4 regions of the Paenibacillus sp. FSL L8-0340 genome follow, and region 1 is predicted to be linked to each of the others. Evidence: riboswitches for the same ligand, from Rfam matches in the RefSeq annotation. Region 1 holds a riboswitch; each other region holds the start of a gene.

Region 1 (4,538 bases):
AATATTCGGTACCGTGGATGATCGTGGTGGTTGTTCTGCTGCTTGCTATGTTTGCACTCGGCGGCATCATCAGCAAACCATTGCGTCTTGCCGCAGCCGGCATGCGCGAGAACCGTGACGTATCCGCAGAGACAGGCAAAATCCGTACCTTGAGCCTGCTGCTCATGGTGGCGCTGGTGCTGATGGTGTTTTTTATGGTGTACAACAGCATTATTTAAGACTTCCTTCATAGAAAGACTACAGAAAGCCCGCCTCCGGATTGACATGGAGAGCGGGCTTTTGGGTGCAGACATTACTTCAGGGCAAGTCTATCGGGTACCACCCAGCCATGCCGCAGTCACAGTCTGCATATATCTGCAACTCCATTGCTGGATTAGTGCTTTCTCTGTAAAGTATATCGCCTTCCCCGGCAAAAACAACTGACATTTTAGTTTGACCGCGCCCAAGGTGTGGTAAGTAACATAACGTAAAGCAAATAAAGAGATGATCTGCAGGTGCATAAACCAGGCACCCTGAGCCAACCCTAAAACGATGAGTAACCAACAGGTACACAGCGAAAGGAGAATGGATCATGCCAGACAACACGCAAACCAAAAAAACATTACCTCCGCAGGTGCAGGACCGCCAGCCCGGAATTGAAAGTGAAATGAATCCGCTGCCGGAATTCGAGACCTCAGCCTATAAGGCGGCGGGCAAGCTGCTGGGCAAGGCGGCTCTGATTACAGGAGGAGACAGCGGTATTGGCCGGGCGGTTGCCGTTCATTTTGCGAAGGAGGGTGCGGATGTCGTTATTTCCTACCTCAATGAGCATTCCGATGCCGAAGAGACTAAACGCCAGGTAGAGCAAGAGGGAAGGAAGTGCATTCTGATCGCCGGCGATATCGGCGTGGAGGCGTTCTGCCAGGATCTGATCAATAAGACAGTGGAAGGACTCGGCAAGCTGGACATCCTGATTAATAATGCGGCCGAGCAGCATCCGCAGGAGAAAATTGAGGATATTACCTCTGAGCAGTTAGAGCGGACATTCCGCACGAATATTTTTTCGATGTTCTATTTGACCAAGGCAGCCATGCCCCACCTGAAAAAAGGGTCCACGATCATCAACACGACTTCGATCACAGCCTACCGGGGCAGCCCGCAGCTGCTGGACTATTCGTCCACAAAAGGGGCGATTCTCAGCTTTACCCGTTCTCTGTCGATGAACCTGGCGGACAAAGGCATCCGGGTTAATGCCGTAGCGCCGGGTCCAATCTGGACACCGCTTATTCCGTCGACCTTTGACGCGAAGAAAGTCAGTGAATTCGGCGGCACGCAGCCAATGAAACGCCCGGGACAACCGGAGGAGCTGGCTCCAGCCTATGTATATCTGGCTTCCGACGATTCATCTTATGTAAGCGGACAGGTAATGCATGTGAACGGCGGCGAGGTCGTAAACGGCTAAATGCGGTTGCTGATTCCATTGCTATGCATAATTAGAGTCTGGAGCGGAATCTTGGGTTCCGCTCTTTTTGATGCAGGCCTCTTTTAAAGGATGGCTCTTCAAGGAATAATATGTTAGTATATGAAACGTTAAGCGTAATTGAATATGGATTTGTCACTAGGGGTGCCGCAAGGCTGAGACGAACATACCCGTTCGGACCCTTTGAACCTGATCTGGTTTATACCAGCGTAGGGAAGTGGAGAACGAATAACTGCAGCGGGGCTGAATGGCCCGGTATTCCTGTATATATTCCAGACTGCCTCCTTTACGGGGGTGGTCTTTTTTGTGTTTGCCGGTAATGCAAAAGAACAGGAGAAGGTGAACATGTTGAAAGAGATACATTTGATCTCGGATGGAAAGCAAAATCCGGCGCAGTTTGTTCAACTGGCTGCGGCTGTGCATTTCATAGTGGATTATATCCATCTCCGGGAAAAGGCAATGTCTGTACGGGAGCTCATGGCTCTGACGGAGCAGCTGATCATAGCAGGGGTTCCGCCTTCCAAGCTGGTGATCAACGACCGGGTAGACGTTGCGCTGGCCGCAGGGACGGGCGGGGTCCAATTGGCTTGGCACAGCCTGCCGCCTGCCGCAGCACGCGGCATAGCACCGGGCCTGCGATTGGGAAGGTCGGTGCATTCCCCGGAGGAGGCGGCCGAATCCGGCCGGCAGGGAGCGGACTTCTGCCTGTTCGGGCATGTGTTTCCCTCGGCCTGCAAGCCGGGGCAGCGGGAACGCGGATTGCAGCAGCTGGCTGCGGCTGTCCGCTGCAGCAGCATTCCGCTGATCGCCATAGGCGGAATTGAGCCGGGTAATGCCGGTAAGGTTCTGGCAACGGGTGCTGCCGGAATTGCCGTAATGTCCGGAATATGCAGTGCGGGAGATCCTGTGGCCGCCGCTACAGCCTACAGATCAGCAGTTCAGGCCGTACCCTAAGCCTGAAGCCATGAATAATGCTCCTGCACCAGTTAAAGGAGGTGAGCAAGCATGAATTTGATCGTGAATGGAAAAGGCGGGGCCTATGAAGAGAGCTGCCGGACTGTAGCTGATCTGCTAAGCCGGTCAGAGTGGGCCGGGAGACTGGTTATCGTGGAGCTGAATGGTGAGATCGTCGGCAAGGACGTTTACGAAGATACGCTGCTGAGCGAAGGTGACCGCGTAGAGCTGGTCCATTTTGTCGGCGGGGGCTGAAGCCGGTGCGTGTTGCCGGATGAAAGCAGTAAGAGGCAAGAGGCAAGAAGCAAGAGGTAAGACGTAAGACGTAGGAAGTAAGACGTAAGACGTAAGACGTAAGACGTAAGAATCAAGAGTTAAAGGTAAGACATAAGAGGTAAGATCAAAACTCAGTGTATCAGCAACAGAAGCTCCGCATTTAAGCGGAGCCACTATCTCAGGAGGCGATTGTATGCAAGATTCTTTCGTTATCGGCGGAATTCCTTTATCCAGCAGGCTGTTTATCGGAACCGGGAAATACAGCCGCAATACCCTTATTCCCGAAGTGATTGCACGCTCGGGTTCACAGGTCATTACTGTGGCTCTGCGCCGGGTTGATACGGAGAGCAACGACAACATTGTTACTCATATTCCCTCCCATATGACGCTGCTGCCCAATACCTCCGGTGCGCGCACAGCCGAAGAAGCGGTGCGTATTGCCAGACTGGCCAGGGCGGCAGGGCTGGGCAATTGGGTGAAGATCGAGGTGATTAATGATCAGAAATATTTGCTGCCTGACAATATGGAGACGGTTAAAGCCACGGAAATATTGGCTGCAGAGGGTTTCGTTGTACTGCCGTATATGAGCCCCGATCTTTCGGCAGCTATCCGGCTCAAGGCAGCCGGAGCTGCCGCTGTTATGCCGCTGGGTGCGCCCATCGGCTCGAACCGCGGCCTGCAGACCAAGGAGCTGCTGCGGATTCTGATCGCAGAAGTGGATCTTCCGGTGATTGTTGACGCCGGTATTGGCAGACCTTCCGAGGCTGCTGAGGCGATGGAAATGGGCGCATCCGCCGTGCTGCTGAATACGGCAATTGCTACTGCGCGTGATCCGCTTCTAATGGCGGAGGCATTCCGTGAGGCGGTATCGGCAGGGCGCAAGGCTTATCTGGCCGGACTGGGGCCGGTGGAGGAGGCGGCAACGGCCTCTTCGCCGCTGACCGGCTTTTTGTTCTAGCCAATGGAGAGAAGGAGGGAGGAAGAGCATGAGCTTTTATGATACGCTGACCCGGCTGGAGCAGCTTCCTTACGAGACATTATGGAAGCAGTATACTGCCGTGGATGTGAAGCGGGCGCTTCGTTTGGAGCATCTGGACGAAGACGGGCTGATGGCACTGCTGTCTCCGGCGGCGGAGCCTTACCTGGAGGAAATGGCGCAGAAAGCGCAAAGATTGACACGTACGCACTTCGGGCATGTGATGCAGCTGTTTACGCCGATGTATTTGGCCGATTTTTGCGTGAATCATTGCACTTATTGCAGCTTTAGCTCGATTTATGACTTTCCGCGCAAAAAATTGACACTGGAGGAGGTCAGGCAGGAAGCAGAAACCATCGCCGATACAGGCCTGCGCCACATTCTTATTTTGACTGGCGAATCCCGGAGTGAAAGTCCGGCCGCTTATGTGAGGGAGTGCGTGAAGGTGCTCCGTGACTATTTTTCTTCTGTCAGCATTGAGGTTAATCCGCTCTCTACGGAAGAATACAATGAACTGAGGCTGGCAGGGGTAGACGGTCTTACCTTGTATCAGGAGGTCTACCATCAGGAGACCTATGGGAAGCTGCATGTGAAGGGTCCGAAGAGAGTCTACCGCAACCGTCTGGATGCGCCCGAACGCGGCTGCCGCGCCGGGTTTCGATCTGTGAATATTGGTGCCCTGCTGGGGATGTACGATTGGCGCCAGGAAGCTCTGGCCACTGCCCTGCATGCGAGATACTTGCAGGATAAGTACCCGGAGTGCGAAATCGGCTTGTCGATTCCCCGCTTTCGCCCGTATCTCGGAGAATTCAATCCGGCAAGTGATGTAACCGACCGTGCGCTGGTGCAGATCATACTGGCTTACCGACTGTT
Region 2 (4,538 bases), 3.2 Mb from region 1:
GATCAGCTCTTCCCCGTCCATCACAGGCATAACGATATCGGTCAGGATGATATGCGGACGCTGTAATTCAATTAATTCAAAAGCCTCTCTTCCGTTGGAGGCCTCGCCTGCAATCTGAAACCCTTCCCCTTCCCAATCCAGCAGATGGATTATCCCCTGCCGTACCAGCATTTCATCGTCCACCACCAATATTTTGCAGAACGTTGTGTCCATGGCTTCTCCTTTTTGCGAACAAAAATACACTGAAAAAACAAAATGAAACCCGCTTGATTAAGGGGTTCCATCTCACCGAAACAAACTTATCCACCAGAAATGAAACAGCTTTCATAATCTGATTTACATTATAGGTATACGCCCGGAGACTGTCAATTGAGAGGGGGAGGGCGATTAGCGGCAGTCCCGGACCGACGGTTTATTTATAGATCAGACCTCCGCCTTCCTTAAACTCTTCTGCTTTATCCCGCATCCCTGCGGTAATCATCGCTTGCTCCGGTTCTTCTTGTCCCTCCTGCACCCTCGCCGTATCGCGGATACCATGAGAAATGCGCATACTGCAGAACTTGGGTCCACACATGGAGCAGAAATGAGCCGTTTTGGCCCCTTCCGCCGGAAGGGTCTCATCATGATATTCCAGCGCCCGTTCCGGGTCGAGCGACAAATGGAACTGGTCCCGCCAACGGAACTCGAAGCGCGCTTTGGAGAGTGCGTTATCCCGATCCTGCGCGCCCTTGTGTCCTTTGGCCAAGTCGGCTGCATGGGCGGCAATTTTATAGGTGATGACGCCTTCCCGCACATCATTTTTATTAGGCAATCCTAGATGCTCCTTCGGGGTAACATAACACAACATCGCCGTGCCGAACCAGCCGATCATCGCCGCTCCAATAGCCGAGGTGATATGGTCATAGCCGGGTGCAATATCCGTAGTCAGTGGTCCCAGTGTGTAAAAAGGAGCGCCATGGCAAAGCTCAAGCTGTTTATCCATATTCTCTTTGATCAGATGCATCGGTACATGGCCCGGGCCTTCCACCATCACCTGAACATCATGCTTCCAGGCAAGCGAGGTTAATTCACCCAACGTCTCCAGCTCGGCAAACTGGGCTTCATCATTAGCATCGGCAATGGAGCCTGGACGCAGCCCGTCACCCAAAGAGAACGCCACATCATAAGCCTTCATGATTTCACAAATATCCTCGAAATGTGTATAAAGAAAGTTCTCCTGATGATGGGCCAGGCACCAGGCCGCCATAATCGAACCCCCTCTGGAGACGATGCCCGTCATTCTTTTGGCCGTTAATGGGATGTAACGCAGCAGTACCCCGGCGTGAATGGTGAAATAATCCACTCCCTGCTCCGCCTGCTCGATCAGGGTGTCCCGGTATACCTCCCAAGTTAAATCCTCGGCCTTGCCGTTTACCTTTTCCAAAGCCTGATAGATAGGCACCGTCCCGATAGGAACCGGAGAGTTGCGGATAATCCATTCACGGGTGGTATGAATATTTTTGCCTGTCGACAGATCCATAATATTATCCGCTCCCCAGCGGGTCGCCCATCTCATCTTCTCTACTTCTTCATCAATGGAAGAGGACACCGCCGAATTCCCGATATTGGCATTGATCTTCACCAGAAAATTCCGCCCGATAATCATCGGCTCACTCTCCGGATGGTTAATATTCGCTGGAATGATCGCACGGCCGCAGGCTACTTCCTCTCTAACAAACTCAGGAGTTACATTTTCCCGGACTGCGATAAATTCCATCTCCGACGTAATCAGGCCTCTGCGGGCATAATGCAGCTGGCTGACATTGCGGCCCTCTCTGGCTCTCAAGGGACGACGTTGCAAGCCCGGAAACACCTCTGCCGCCGGCTTCTCTGTGAGATTCCCGTTATCCTCCGGCTTAACCGCTCTTCCCTCATAAGATTCGGCATCTCCCCGCTCCGTGATCCACTGAAGCCTGTGAGGCGTTAACCCCTTGCGGATATCGCTATAGGCTTCATCGTTAGTATAAGGCCCGCTTGTATCATAGACACGGACAGGAGCATTCTCCGCTTCTCCGGCCGTACCCGAGGTTCGGCTTAATGTAATCTCGCGCATCGGAACTTGAATATCAGGCCGTGAGCCCTCCACATACACCTTGTGACTTCCCGGAAAAGCACACAGATCAACCTCATGTTTCTTCTCTTGATTCAGCATCTTATTTCCTCCTTAAGGTTTGAGTAAATAAGAAAACGCGCAAAAAAGCCGCTCCACATGGAGCGGCTCAAAAATCCATATAAGGCTAACGCCAACAATGAAATAAAAGTCCGGCTCCACTTTCCTACGCTGGTATAATCCAGATCAGGTTCAAGGGTCCAGGAATGCATTTTTCCCGTCTCAGCCTATTCAGGCTCCCCTAGTGGTTTCTTATTTAGTTATGTTAAAGTTACAGAGAAATCCAGCAATTGTCAACCGGTGTTCTTATAAAGGAATTGGCAAATCATAAATATCGATTGCATCAGATGAGCACTGTTAGCTTAGCTGACTTTTTATGCACACGATAATTTTCCCTTTCGCACGGCCTTCTCCAAGATCACGAAGGGCATGGGCCGCGCCGCTTAACGGATATTGCCGATCAATAACTGGCACTACGTAGCCTGCTTCGACAAGCTCCTTCCAAACCATTTGATCCTCGTGGTTCGGCTTATGGATTAGAAGTGCTATTTTCTTTTTTTCAAACCAGGCAGACAGCGGTGCAACCAACAGAGCCAGGAGGATATAAGAAAAGGAACCGCCGACCATGACATACGTACCGCCTGACGTTAGTGCGCGCTTCATCGCGACAACCGGACGGTTTCCAACGACATCGAGGATTAAATCGTATCGTTGTCCGCTTGTGGTGAAGTCATCTTTGGTATAATCCAATACATGATCCGCCCCGAGGGTACGCAGCATATCCAGCTTCTCGGCGCAGTCAACGCAGGTCACTTCCGCTCCGGCCCATTTGGCATATTGAACCGCAAACGTACCCACTCCGCCACCGCCCCCATTGATCAGAACCCGATGGCCCTTTCGCAGCTTTCCTTTGTCACGCATGCCCTGCAAGGCTAGAACGGCTGCCTGAGGAATAGCCGCTGCCTGCCCGAAGCTCAGGCCTGCCGGCTTTGGTGACAAGGCTTTCTCGCTGGCACATACATACTCCGCAAATCCGCCCCAGCCGCAACCGGAAAGGTCCCCGAAAACCTCGTCCCCCGGCCGGAATCTTTTGGCATTGGCACCCACGGCGATGACCCGTCCTGCGATATCTGCGCCAAGAATACGGTAACGGGGTTTACGGAGCCCGCCAAGGCGGTTCATGAACGGTTTGCCGCGGAGGAGATCCCAATCCCAGGAATTAACAGAGGCAGCGTGGACCTCGATCAACACTTCATGGTCTTGCGGTGCAGGGATATCCACTTCTTCAATACGTAAGACTTCTGGCGATCCGTAGGTATCATAGACCATCGCCGTCATCGTGCGTGCTACTCGTTCGCTGGGTAAGCCTGTATCCATCATCTCTTCTCTCATGGTCATTCTCCATTCGATAGGCATTTTATTCTCCAAGGAAAATGTAATTCCCTTTATTAGAATAACCGTCTTCCTCTTTTATGAAAAATGCTGAGCTATATTACTTAGATACTCTTCCTCAACCGTATTTTTCTTCATACTTATGAGCATTTTCGCATCTTCTCCCACTACATAACGGAATTTGCTTGTACCGTCTGTGGCCGCTTGATAAATAGTGTCAGCTACAAGTGCTGGTGCCGAGGCATAGTCTGGAGCTTTTTCCATTTCCCCTAATTTACCCAGAAAGGCAGTAGTGAATGATTTATAATCCGTTAAGTCATCATTAAAAAAGAACTCCATCGATCTTCCGCCAAAGTCCGTGCTAATGGCTCCTGGTTCAATCAGCTTTACTTTGATGTTTTGTGATGCTAATTCAAAAGATACGGATTCAGAAAAACCTTCTACCGCGAATTTAGTGGAGTGATACAGAGACATCGTAGGAAAGGTCACGATCCCTCCCATTGAAGAGATATTGATTAGCAACCCTTCCTGATTAGATCTAAAATGTGGCAACATGGCTTTAGTCATACTAATAAGACCAAAAACATTCACTTCAAATTGTCTTCGGATCTGCTCATCCGTAGCTACTTCTATAAGCCCCATTGTCCCGTATCCGGCATTGTTCAGGAGAACGTCAATTTTACCAAACCGCTGGACAGCTTCAGCTAATGCAGATTGGATGGTATCTGTTTTCTCAACATCTAACCGCAACACCAACACATTGTCCAATGTGATGAATTCAGTTTCTTTTTCAGGTGCACGCATCGTGGCTACTACGTTCCATCCTCTTTCAGCAAAATGTTTTACTGTAGCTCTCCCAATGCCGGATGAAGCACCCGTGACAAAAATTGTTTTCAATAAAATCCCTCCTAAATGTATCAGAATTCGTTAAATACTGCTATTCCCTTCCACTAACTGCTCCATGCTTAACAATCCCTCGGCAATGGTTGCAAGTTTA
Region 3 (4,538 bases), 860 kb from region 1:
TGTCCGGAGCATCGCTTCATACAAGGGAATGGAGGAGTATCCGGCATTTTTGCCTGTGAGCTCTTTCGGGCCGGTTATCCCGCTCTCTGCGGGGACCAGAAGATGATTGAGCGGATGCCTTACGAGCGCTGCGACAGATTTTACAGGTATTCCTTCACCCCGCGCCATTAGTACCTGTGGTTGGTAGCTGAGAGCCAGATCGACTTTGCCTGCGGCGACAAGCTTCAAAGCATCATTGCTGTCCGCCGGCATTTGAATGTCCACCTCAAGCCCTTCTTCGGCAAAATAGCCATTCTGCTGAGCAGCATACAGGAAGGAATGAACAGCGTTCGGATACCAGTCGAGCATTATAGTCAGCTTGTGTGGTTTGTCGCTGGAATTCTCTGAAGAAGCGGCGGAGGTATCCGGATCTTTTGCGCTGGTGCAGCCGCTTAAGAGGGTAAGCAGGCACAATAACAAGAAGAAGTATGGAATAAGGCGGTGTATTTTCTTATGTGTGGAATGATTGCGATACAGCTTAGGATGGGTCATCGGTAAAATCCTCTTTTCTGCAAAATGAGTTTTTCGAGCACAGCGATACTGAGAAACAAGGCTACACCCAAAGCGGACAGCAGCAAAACGGCGGCGAACATTTCTGCACTTTGCAGATTGCCGGCCATCCGGCGGCTGAAATAACCAAGCCCCCGGCTGCCGCCCAGCCATTCCCCGATCGTCGCTCCGATCACACAGTAGACGATGGACAGCTTAAGTCCGGAGAAAAAGGAGGGCAGCGCCAGCGGAATTTGTGTCTTGCGCAGAATCTGCCAGCGGTTTGCCCCAAGCGTCAGGAGCAGGTCTCTGTACAGGCTGCCGCTTTGCCGCAGGCCGTCATAGACGGCTACCACAACCGGGAAAAAGGCAGTCAGAAAGACGACAGCAACCTTGCCCCACAGGGTATAGCCGAACCACATAATAAAAATAGGTGAGAGCGCGATCAGCGGAATGGTCTGGCTGATAATCAGCATGGGATAAAGTGCTTTGGCGAGCGGAGCGAACATATGCATGCCGGTACCCAGCAGTGTTCCGCAAACAACCGAGAGGGCAAACCCGGTCAGTGTCTCCTGCAACGTGGCGGGTAAATGCTCTCCGAACAGCAGCCCCCGCTTTTCAATCAGCGCTGTCCAGATTGCACTTGGCGCCGGGAGAATAAATGAAGGGATCATGTTCAGCTGTGCTGTGATCTCCCATGCCGCAATAAGCAGCCCCACAAGCAGTAGAAAGGGGCCATAAGTCCGCAGCTGTTTCTTATACCATAGAGCTCTCATGCAATCTACGCTCCAAATCCTCCCGCAGGGCAACAAACTGCGGTTCATAATTCATTTTGTAATGTCTGGGTCTTGGCAAAGTGACGATCAGCTCCTGCAGTCCGCCGCCAGAGCCGCCGGTCATCAAATAAATCCGGTCGCTGAGCAGCAGTGCTTCTTCAAGATCATGAGTGATGAACAGAACGGACTTATCGAGCCCGCCCCACAGCTCCAGCAGCCAGCGGTGCATCTCCCGTTTGGTGATCGCGTCCAGCGCTCCAAACGGCTCGTCAAGCAGCAGCAGTTCGTTGCCTGCAGCTAGTGTGCGCAGCAGGGCGACCCGCTGGCGCATCCCGCCGGACAGCTCCTGCGGATAAGCATTTTCCTTGCCGGAAAGGCCAAAGCGGTCCAGCATTCCGCGGATCCGGGCGAGTGCCTCATGCCGGCTGGAGTCCTGCTTCAGCTCCCAGGGAAGCAGGCAATTGTCCAGCACGGTCCTCCAAGGCAGCAGCAGATCCTGCTGCGGCATATAAGCGATCTGTCCAAGCCGCGGGCGTGTCGAAGGAGAGCAGCGTCCATGTACGGTTATTTCACCCCCGGATGGCTCTAGCAGGCCGGCAATGATTTTGAACAGTGTGCTTTTCCCGCAGCCGCTGGCTCCAACAACGGAAATGAATTCGCCTTGGCGGACGGTCATTGAAAGACCGGAGAATACCGGATTCCTAGTCGCTGCAAACGAATAAGCCAGGTTGGTTATAGTGAGCATATTGGAATGTGGAAACCTCCTACGGGCGTAGTTTGTTTGACGATACTTGTCTGATCGGCGGCAACAGCAAAAACAAGAAAGACCCATTCATTTCCGGAGGAAATAAATGGGTCTGAACGTCACAGTCAGTTAGCTTAGTGCGGCTCCGCTGAACAATTCTGCTCCACTTCCCTCCGCTGGTATGATCCAGATCAGGTTCCAAGGGTCCGGAGCTTAAAGCTCCGTCTCAGTCGGCCGACTCCCCTAGTGAAATAACAGGTCAATATTGAATTTGCAATTGCTAATTAATATACCATATCCGGACTGAAGATGTAAAAAAATTGATGAAGCGGCAGTACTTTTGGGCAAGATAAGCAAGTGTCCATGCAGTGAAAATATAGGGATTTTGAAAGGGGATCATGTGATGAAGAAGCTTAGTCTGACTATCCTGCTGCTGCTAACCCTGCTTGCGGCAGGGGCATGCGGCAATAATAACAATACAGCGCCTGCGGCTACTGCCGCGCCCACAGAAGGAGCGGCGGCTCCGGCCGGGCAGAACTCACTGGAAGCTGTTAAAGCGAGTGGCAAGCTGCGTATTGGTACGGAAGGGACATATGCTCCGTTTACTTTTCATGATGCAGAGGGCAAGCTTACCGGTTTTGATGTGGAGATTGCCAAGGAGATTACGAAACGGCTGGGGGTGGAACCCGAATTTGTAGAGACCCAATGGGATGGCCTGTTTGCCGGCATGGATGCCAAACGTTTTGATACGATATTCAACGAGGTTTCGATCACGGATGAACGCAAGGTGAAATATGATTTCTCTGAGCCGTATATCGTCTCCAAGGGTGTGCTGATCGTGCGCGAGGATAACAAGGATATTACAGCCTTCGCGGACCTTAAAGGCAAGAAGGCAGGTCAATCGCTGACCAGTAACCTGTCCGATATCGCCCGGGAGAACGGTGCGGAGATCGTCGCTGTGGATGGCTTCAACCAGGCCATAGACCTGCTGACCTCGGGCCGGATTGATGCGACTGTAAATGACGGTTTGTCCTATCTCGACTTAAAGAAGCAAAAACCCGATGCGAAGATCAAGCAGGTGGATGAAACGGCCGAGGGATCGCAGAGTGCGGCAGTTTTCCTCAAAGGAAACGAAGAGCTGGTTAATGCTGTCAGCGATGCGCTGGCTGAAATGAAGAGCGATGGAACCTATCTGAAAATATCGGAGAATTACTTTGGGGCGGATGTGTCCAAATAACAAATGGAACTGGTGCGAAGATGCAGCCGAGTGTCCAAAAAGGATGTCTGAACGATGGATGACCGGAAAATTGGAATTTTCATGGATTCACTGCTGCCCCTGTTTAAAGCGGGGGTGGCTTATACCCTTCCGCTGGCGCTTGTTTCCTTCGCTCTTGGATTGCTGCTAGCTGTTTTTACCGCGCTGTTCCGTCTCTCCTCATGGAGAATCCCGAAGCTGATCGCCCGGTTCTACGTTTGGGTAATCCGCGGGACACCGCTGCTGGTGCAGCTCTTTATTATCTTTTATGGACTTCCAGCGGCAGGGATTGTGCTGGATCCTTTTATAGCCGCTGTAATCGGTTTTACACTCAGTGTTGGAGCCTATTCTTCGGAAATTGTCCGGGCAGCCATCCTGTCCATACATAAAGGCCAATGGGAAGCTGCCTTTTCCGTCGGAATGAGCCGGGGGCAGGCACTGCGGCGGATTATTCTGCCTCAAGCGGCGCGTGTATCGGTTCCGCCCTTGTCGAACTCTTTTATCAGTCTCGTAAAGGATACCTCTCTGGCAGCAAGCATTACGTATGTAGAGATGTTCAAAACAGCGCAGCAGATCACGGCGACCACCTACGAACCGCTGCTGCTCTATAGTGAGGCTGCATTATTCTACCTGCTGTTCTGCTCCGTGCTGTCCGCGCTGCAAAATGCCCTGGAACAGCGGTTTGACCGTTATTCGGCGAGATAAGGAGGAAATCACTTGATTGAAATTCGCGGCCTGCACAAATTCTTCGGTTCGCTACAGGTGTTAAAAGGTATCGAGCTCAGCATGGAGCATGGCAAGGTTCTGGTGATTATCGGGCCCTCCGGCTCCGGCAAAACAACGCTCCTTCGCTGTTTTAATCTGCTGGAAATACCGGATCAGGGTAGCCTGTCGCTGGGGGAATTAAGCCTGGAATTTACGCAAAACAGGAAAATTCCTCATAAGACACTGATGGCCATCCGTCAAAAAACAGGGATGGTTTTTCAGTCCTACAACCTGTTTCCGCATATGACTGCGCTTGGCAATGTAATGGAGGCGCAGGTTACTGTACAGAAACGCAGCAAGGAGGAAGCCAGGAAGCGGGGAATAGAACTGCTAGCCAAGGTAGGCCTCAGTGATAAAGCGGATGCTTATCCCCATCAGCTGTCCGGCGGCCAGCAGCAGCGTGTGGCCATTGCCCGGGCGATGGCGGTCGATCCCGAAGTGCTGCTGTTCGATGAGCCGACTTCAGCGC
Region 4 (4,538 bases), 1.9 Mb from region 1:
CTATATCAGCGCCAGCGATCCCGAGTATATCGAAGAGTACTGCCAGGCACATTCGTACAACCGCTGGGGGCCGGATACCTACTATATGACCAACGAGCAGACTTTCTGCTGCCTGAGCCGGGCCGAACCGGAGGTAGCCACTCCACTGGTCAATCAGATGTACGGGCAGTATTACTACGGGCTGCTCCTTAGTATTTTCCACAAAATCGTCCTGTTGAAGCTTTCCAATCTCCACTCCCGGCTGCGTATCAACCACGATTATGATCAAATTGAGAATCTGATCTTCCTGATTAACAAGTTTTCGGCCAAGTTTTATTTTCTGGAGCTGATTTCACAGTCGCAGGGCCGGGAGATCTTCATCCAGCTGCGCAAAGTATACGGCAATGATGCCCTCTTTGATGAAGTCAAAATGACCCTGAACGACCTGTTCCAGTACCAGGAGAAATTCCAGGCTAAACGCCGGGATACGCTGCTGATGATTCTGACTGTCTTTACAGTGGTGAGCGGCATCTACGGGATGAACCAGGTTATTGAAGACTTGAAGGGACGCATTGAATGGAGCAAAATGCTGGAATACTCTCCTTTTGAATATTTGGCACTGCTGCTCACCTTCACCGGGATCCTCGTCAGCATCCTCCTGACGCTGAAAGAGCTGTGGAACGGAATCCGCAGCCGCCGCAGAAAAAGATTTTATACCAAGGATTGATAAGCTTCCGGAAACTATCATGAGCGCCGGGGCGGAACCGGGGAAGCTGCTGCTGCCGGAGCTGCACGGAACGAAATTTCCGCCGAACAGGAAGTTCTTTCCCGCGAGACGGCCAGTGAATTGATCGGCTGCGTGCAGCAGATGGGCGAACCGGACCGCAGCCTGTTTCTGCGCAGATATTTCCTCTATGAGAGCCTTGATCAGCTTGCGCAAACCTTCAGTCTCAGTAAAAAGGCAGTCGAAAGCCGCTTATACCGTTGCCGGACGCTGCTCAAGCAGGCGCTAGGCCTGTCTGAGAGTCAGGGAAAGGAGGCGCAACATGGCCAAAGACATGAAAATTGAGGAACAGCGCCTGTTCGGAATGATTGATTCTATGAACTTCAGTGATGCGGAACTTGCCTTAGGTGTACTGCCGGAGATTAACCAAGGTCCGCACCTGGCAGACGAAGAGGAGACAGCTTCGCTCGCCCGCATCAAAGCACGTACACTTGCCCGTCTGGAGCCTGAAGCCGCTGTCCACACCGTCCGTTCCTTCGCCCGGAGATCCCGGAGGCGGAATATCTTCGCGGCCGCAGCAGCGGTAATACTCATTGCTGCCGGTATGCTCGCCTTCTCTCCTGAGGTACAGGCCGGGTTAAGAAAGGCGCTGAGTTTCCTTCCTGGCTTCGGCACCGTCGTGGAGAACAGCCCCGGTGACCGGATCTATGTGCTGGGCAAATCCTATGATATTGCTCTGGGGGACGGAAGTCTGACCGTAGATGCCGTTCTCCTGCAAGAGCTTGGCGGGAGTATTACGCTTCGCGGCCGGAAAGTCCCTGAAGTCAGCGAATTTGAGGGTAAATATCGGCGGCAACCGCTATACTTTCACCTCTTACATGCGTTCGTCCTCGGAGAGTGAGTGGTACGGCAGCTACAGTTCAACTCAACCGCTGCAACTGAAGAAGAATAATCTTCTAACCCTGCATCTGGTCGGCACAACCGTTGGTCCGTTACAGCTCACCGCTCCGAAGACAGCTGAGGAGCTCGGGGAACTCGGCGCAAGCGATATACAGCAGGATGTGCGGATTACTGCTTTTCCGGTGGACCTTGGCGGCGGGCTTGTCCGTGTCCAGTTATTGCCCACTCTGACGGCGGAATCCGGGCTGACTGTCCATGCTTACGGACTGGAGCCGCTGGTCCCTGGATCAGGTCTCTATATAGAGAACGCAGCAGGAGAAAAGGCGGCACTGGAGCAGCCTGAATCCATGTCCTATCCTTCCGACTTCCGGTTTCATGAGACTGCCGGGGCGGGCGCTTGGCCTTATACGGTCTTCATTCCTTATATTGAAGTTTCAGATCATGACGCTGTATCTGCAGAAGTAGAGATTCCGCTGCCTGATATCGGCCAGGAGCAAATGCTCCACACACGCGCGGAAATCGCGGGCTTTCCGGTAGAGTTCACCCGCATTGAACGTACCGGCGAGACGGCTGCCAGCGTCGATGTGAATGTGAATTTCAATGCCGCAAAGCTGCGGACGCTGAAGCATTTTCTTATTCGCTATCCGGGGCAGGCGGACAACAGCTCGTTCTCTTGGGTGAATAAGGACCAGACCTACGGCGTGATGAAGACCCTCCATTTAGAAACAAAACCCGGGGAGGATAAGCTGCGTTTTAAGCTGTCCGAGCCGCATTTTCTGCTCAAAGGGCCGTGGCGCCTGCCGCTGAAGCTTGATAGCTAAGCAGAGTTGCTACTGGACAACTATGGAGCGGGCGTCTATAATACACCGTAAGAACACAGCAATACCTATAACTTCATAGTACCAGGGGTGCTGGAATTGGCCGGCTGAGATTGTATCCCACAAGATACTGACCCTTATACCTGATCTGGATAATGCCAGCGTAGGAATCGTCAATCGCTTACGGCCGTTTATGGCCCAAGCCACAACCTTGCGCAAGTAACTGGTGTCCCGATTCTCGGGGCACCTTTTTTGTATGGGACTATTCAGAATTTGGAAGACTAGGGTTGCTGGAAGGAGAGAAGAAGAGAAATGGGAGTCACAAAAGTATTAAAGCTCAGCCTCACCTGCATGCTGGTCTTTGCCATTGCCGGATGCGGCAATAGCAATGGGAACTCCGGGGGGAATGCGGCAGAGACTGCCGGGAACAGCACCGCTGCTCCTGAAACCACTGCCGGGGCAGCAACGGACGCTCCGAAGGAGCTGACCAAGGTCAAGGTCGCGCTGGACTGGACGCCGAATACGAATCATACCGGGCTTTATGCGGCAAAAGAGCTGGGCTATTACGAAGAGGAAGGGCTGGATGTTGAAATCGTGCAGCCGGGCGCTGCCGGTTCCGACACGATGGTTACCTCGGGCGAAGCCGCTTTTGGCATCAGTGCCCAAGAGGCACTGACGCTGGCCCGCCTGCAGAAGGTGCCGCTTGTGTCCATCGCCGCTATCATTCAGCATAATACCTCCGGGTTTGCTGCACCGAAAAACCGCAATATTAAGACACCGAAGGATTTCGAAGGCAAAACCTACGGCGGCTGGGGTTCCCCTGCCGAAGAAGCGGCCATGAAAGCCATTATGGACCCCGAAGGCGGAGATGTGAAAAAGGTGAAGCTGGTGAACATCGGTGAAGCGGACTTCTTCACCGCCGTGAAACGCGACATTGATTTTGCCTGGATCTTCTATGCCTGGACCGGGATTGAAGCGGAGCTGCGCGGAGAACCGCTCGACATGCTCTACCTCAAGGATTATGCACCCCAGCTCGATTACTACACGCCGGTACTGACTACGAGCGAGAAGGAAATTGCCGAACATCCGGAGCTGGTGAAGGCTTTCCTTAAGGCTACCTCGAAAGGTTATCAATACGCCATTGATCAGCCGGAGGAAGCCGCAGCCATTCTTTCCAAAGCTGTTCCTGAGCTGGACCCCAAGCTGGTCCTGGCCAGCCAGAAATGGCTCAGCCCGAAATACAAGGATGATGCCGTCCGCTGGGGCGAGCAGAAGAGCGAGGTCTGGCAGGATTACGCCGACTGGATGTATGGCCTGAAGCTGCTCGATCAGCCGCTGGATGTTCCAAGCACATTTACGAATGAGTTTTTGCCAGCTAACTGATTAAGGATGAAGTGATTTAAACTGAGAGGATTGATATATTGTGGTCAATACATTGCTAAGCATTCAGGTAATTCCCAAAACTCCGAACAACGAGGATTCGATTCCTTACGTGGACAAAGCCATCGAAGTGATTCAGAAATCCGGTGTAAAACATCAGGTGAACCCGCTGGAGACCACGATGGAGGGCGACATCACCGAGCTGCTTGAGGTTGTGCGCCAGATGCATGAAGCGCTGATTGCCGCAGGCAGTCCGAGCGTCATCTCCCAGATCAAAATCGCCCATAACCCGAATGGAATCAGCATGGACAAACTGACGGAGAAATACCGGCCGTGAGATCGTATTGGAAACAGATTTGGCCGCCCCTTGTGGCGGTCGTCTTTTTTCTGGGGCTATGGCAAGTTTCGGTATCCCTGTTCCATATCGAGTCATGGATCCTTCCCAGCCCAAGCGATATCGCCCGGGAAACCTCGGGCAATGCTTCCGGCATTTGGGCACATACAGCGGCTACGCTGCGCCTTACCCTGATCGGCTTCCCCATCGGCACAGGCGTGGGTCTTATTGTTGCCCTGCTGCTGCATCTGCTGCCTTGGCTCAAGAGAGCTCTCTACCCGCTGCTCATTCTCAGTCAGAATGTGCCCTCGATTGCGCTCGCGCCGCTGCTGATTATCTGGTTCGGCTTCGGGCTGCTGCCGAAGGTTGTCCTGATTACACTTGTCTGCTTCTTCCCGGTTTC

What was found. Region 1 has a riboswitch for thiamine pyrophosphate ahead of NST07_RS10225 (thiamine phosphate synthase). Riboswitches for the same ligand answer to the same signal wherever they lie in the genome.
Region 2: another riboswitch for thiamine pyrophosphate. It lies ahead of thiC (phosphomethylpyrimidine synthase ThiC); the one in region 1 lies ahead of NST07_RS10225 (thiamine phosphate synthase).
Region 3: another riboswitch for thiamine pyrophosphate. It lies ahead of NST07_RS14265 (ABC transporter ATP-binding protein); the one in region 1 lies ahead of NST07_RS10225 (thiamine phosphate synthase).
Region 4: another riboswitch for thiamine pyrophosphate. It lies ahead of NST07_RS02075 (ABC transporter substrate-binding protein); the one in region 1 lies ahead of NST07_RS10225 (thiamine phosphate synthase).

Annotation. Positions count from the first base shown of each region.
Region 1 covers NZ_CP151967.1:2,334,036-2,338,573, forward strand. The annotation lists gene NST07_RS10215 (hypothetical protein) at 1-218, shown strand, start outside; gene NST07_RS10220 (SDR family oxidoreductase) at 572-1,441, shown strand; TPP riboswitch at 1,590-1,692, shown strand; gene NST07_RS10225 (thiamine phosphate synthase) at 1,805-2,413, shown strand; gene thiS (sulfur carrier protein ThiS) at 2,465-2,668, shown strand; gene NST07_RS10235 (thiazole synthase) at 2,883-3,647, shown strand; gene thiH (2-iminoacetate synthase ThiH) at 3,676-4,538, shown strand, end outside.
Region 2 covers NZ_CP151967.1:6,637,974-6,642,511, forward strand. The annotation lists gene NST07_RS30350 (response regulator transcription factor) at 1-213, opposite strand, end outside; gene thiC (phosphomethylpyrimidine synthase ThiC) at 413-2,191, opposite strand; TPP riboswitch at 2,296-2,402, opposite strand; gene NST07_RS30360 (NAD(P)-dependent alcohol dehydrogenase) at 2,507-3,577, opposite strand; gene NST07_RS30365 (SDR family oxidoreductase) at 3,620-4,438, opposite strand; gene NST07_RS30370 (PadR family transcriptional regulator) at 4,469-4,538, opposite strand, start outside.
Region 3 covers NZ_CP151967.1:3,193,623-3,198,160, forward strand. The annotation lists gene NST07_RS14255 (ABC transporter substrate-binding protein) at 1-531, opposite strand, end outside; gene NST07_RS14260 (ABC transporter permease) at 528-1,304, opposite strand; gene NST07_RS14265 (ABC transporter ATP-binding protein) at 1,285-2,049, opposite strand; TPP riboswitch at 2,201-2,304, opposite strand; gene NST07_RS14270 (amino acid ABC transporter substrate-binding protein) at 2,453-3,286, shown strand; gene NST07_RS14275 (amino acid ABC transporter permease) at 3,341-4,009, shown strand; gene NST07_RS14280 (amino acid ABC transporter ATP-binding protein) at 4,022-4,538, shown strand, end outside.
Region 4 covers NZ_CP151967.1:447,079-451,616, reverse strand. The annotation lists gene NST07_RS02095 (hypothetical protein) at 1-706, shown strand, start outside; gene NST07_RS02090 (hypothetical protein) at 827-1,048, shown strand; gene NST07_RS02085 (hypothetical protein) at 1,026-1,604, shown strand; gene NST07_RS02080 (hypothetical protein) at 1,537-2,424, shown strand; TPP riboswitch at 2,498-2,608, shown strand; gene NST07_RS02075 (ABC transporter substrate-binding protein) at 2,734-3,804, shown strand; gene NST07_RS02070 (thiamine-binding protein) at 3,845-4,138, shown strand; gene NST07_RS02065 (ABC transporter permease) at 4,135-4,538, shown strand, end outside.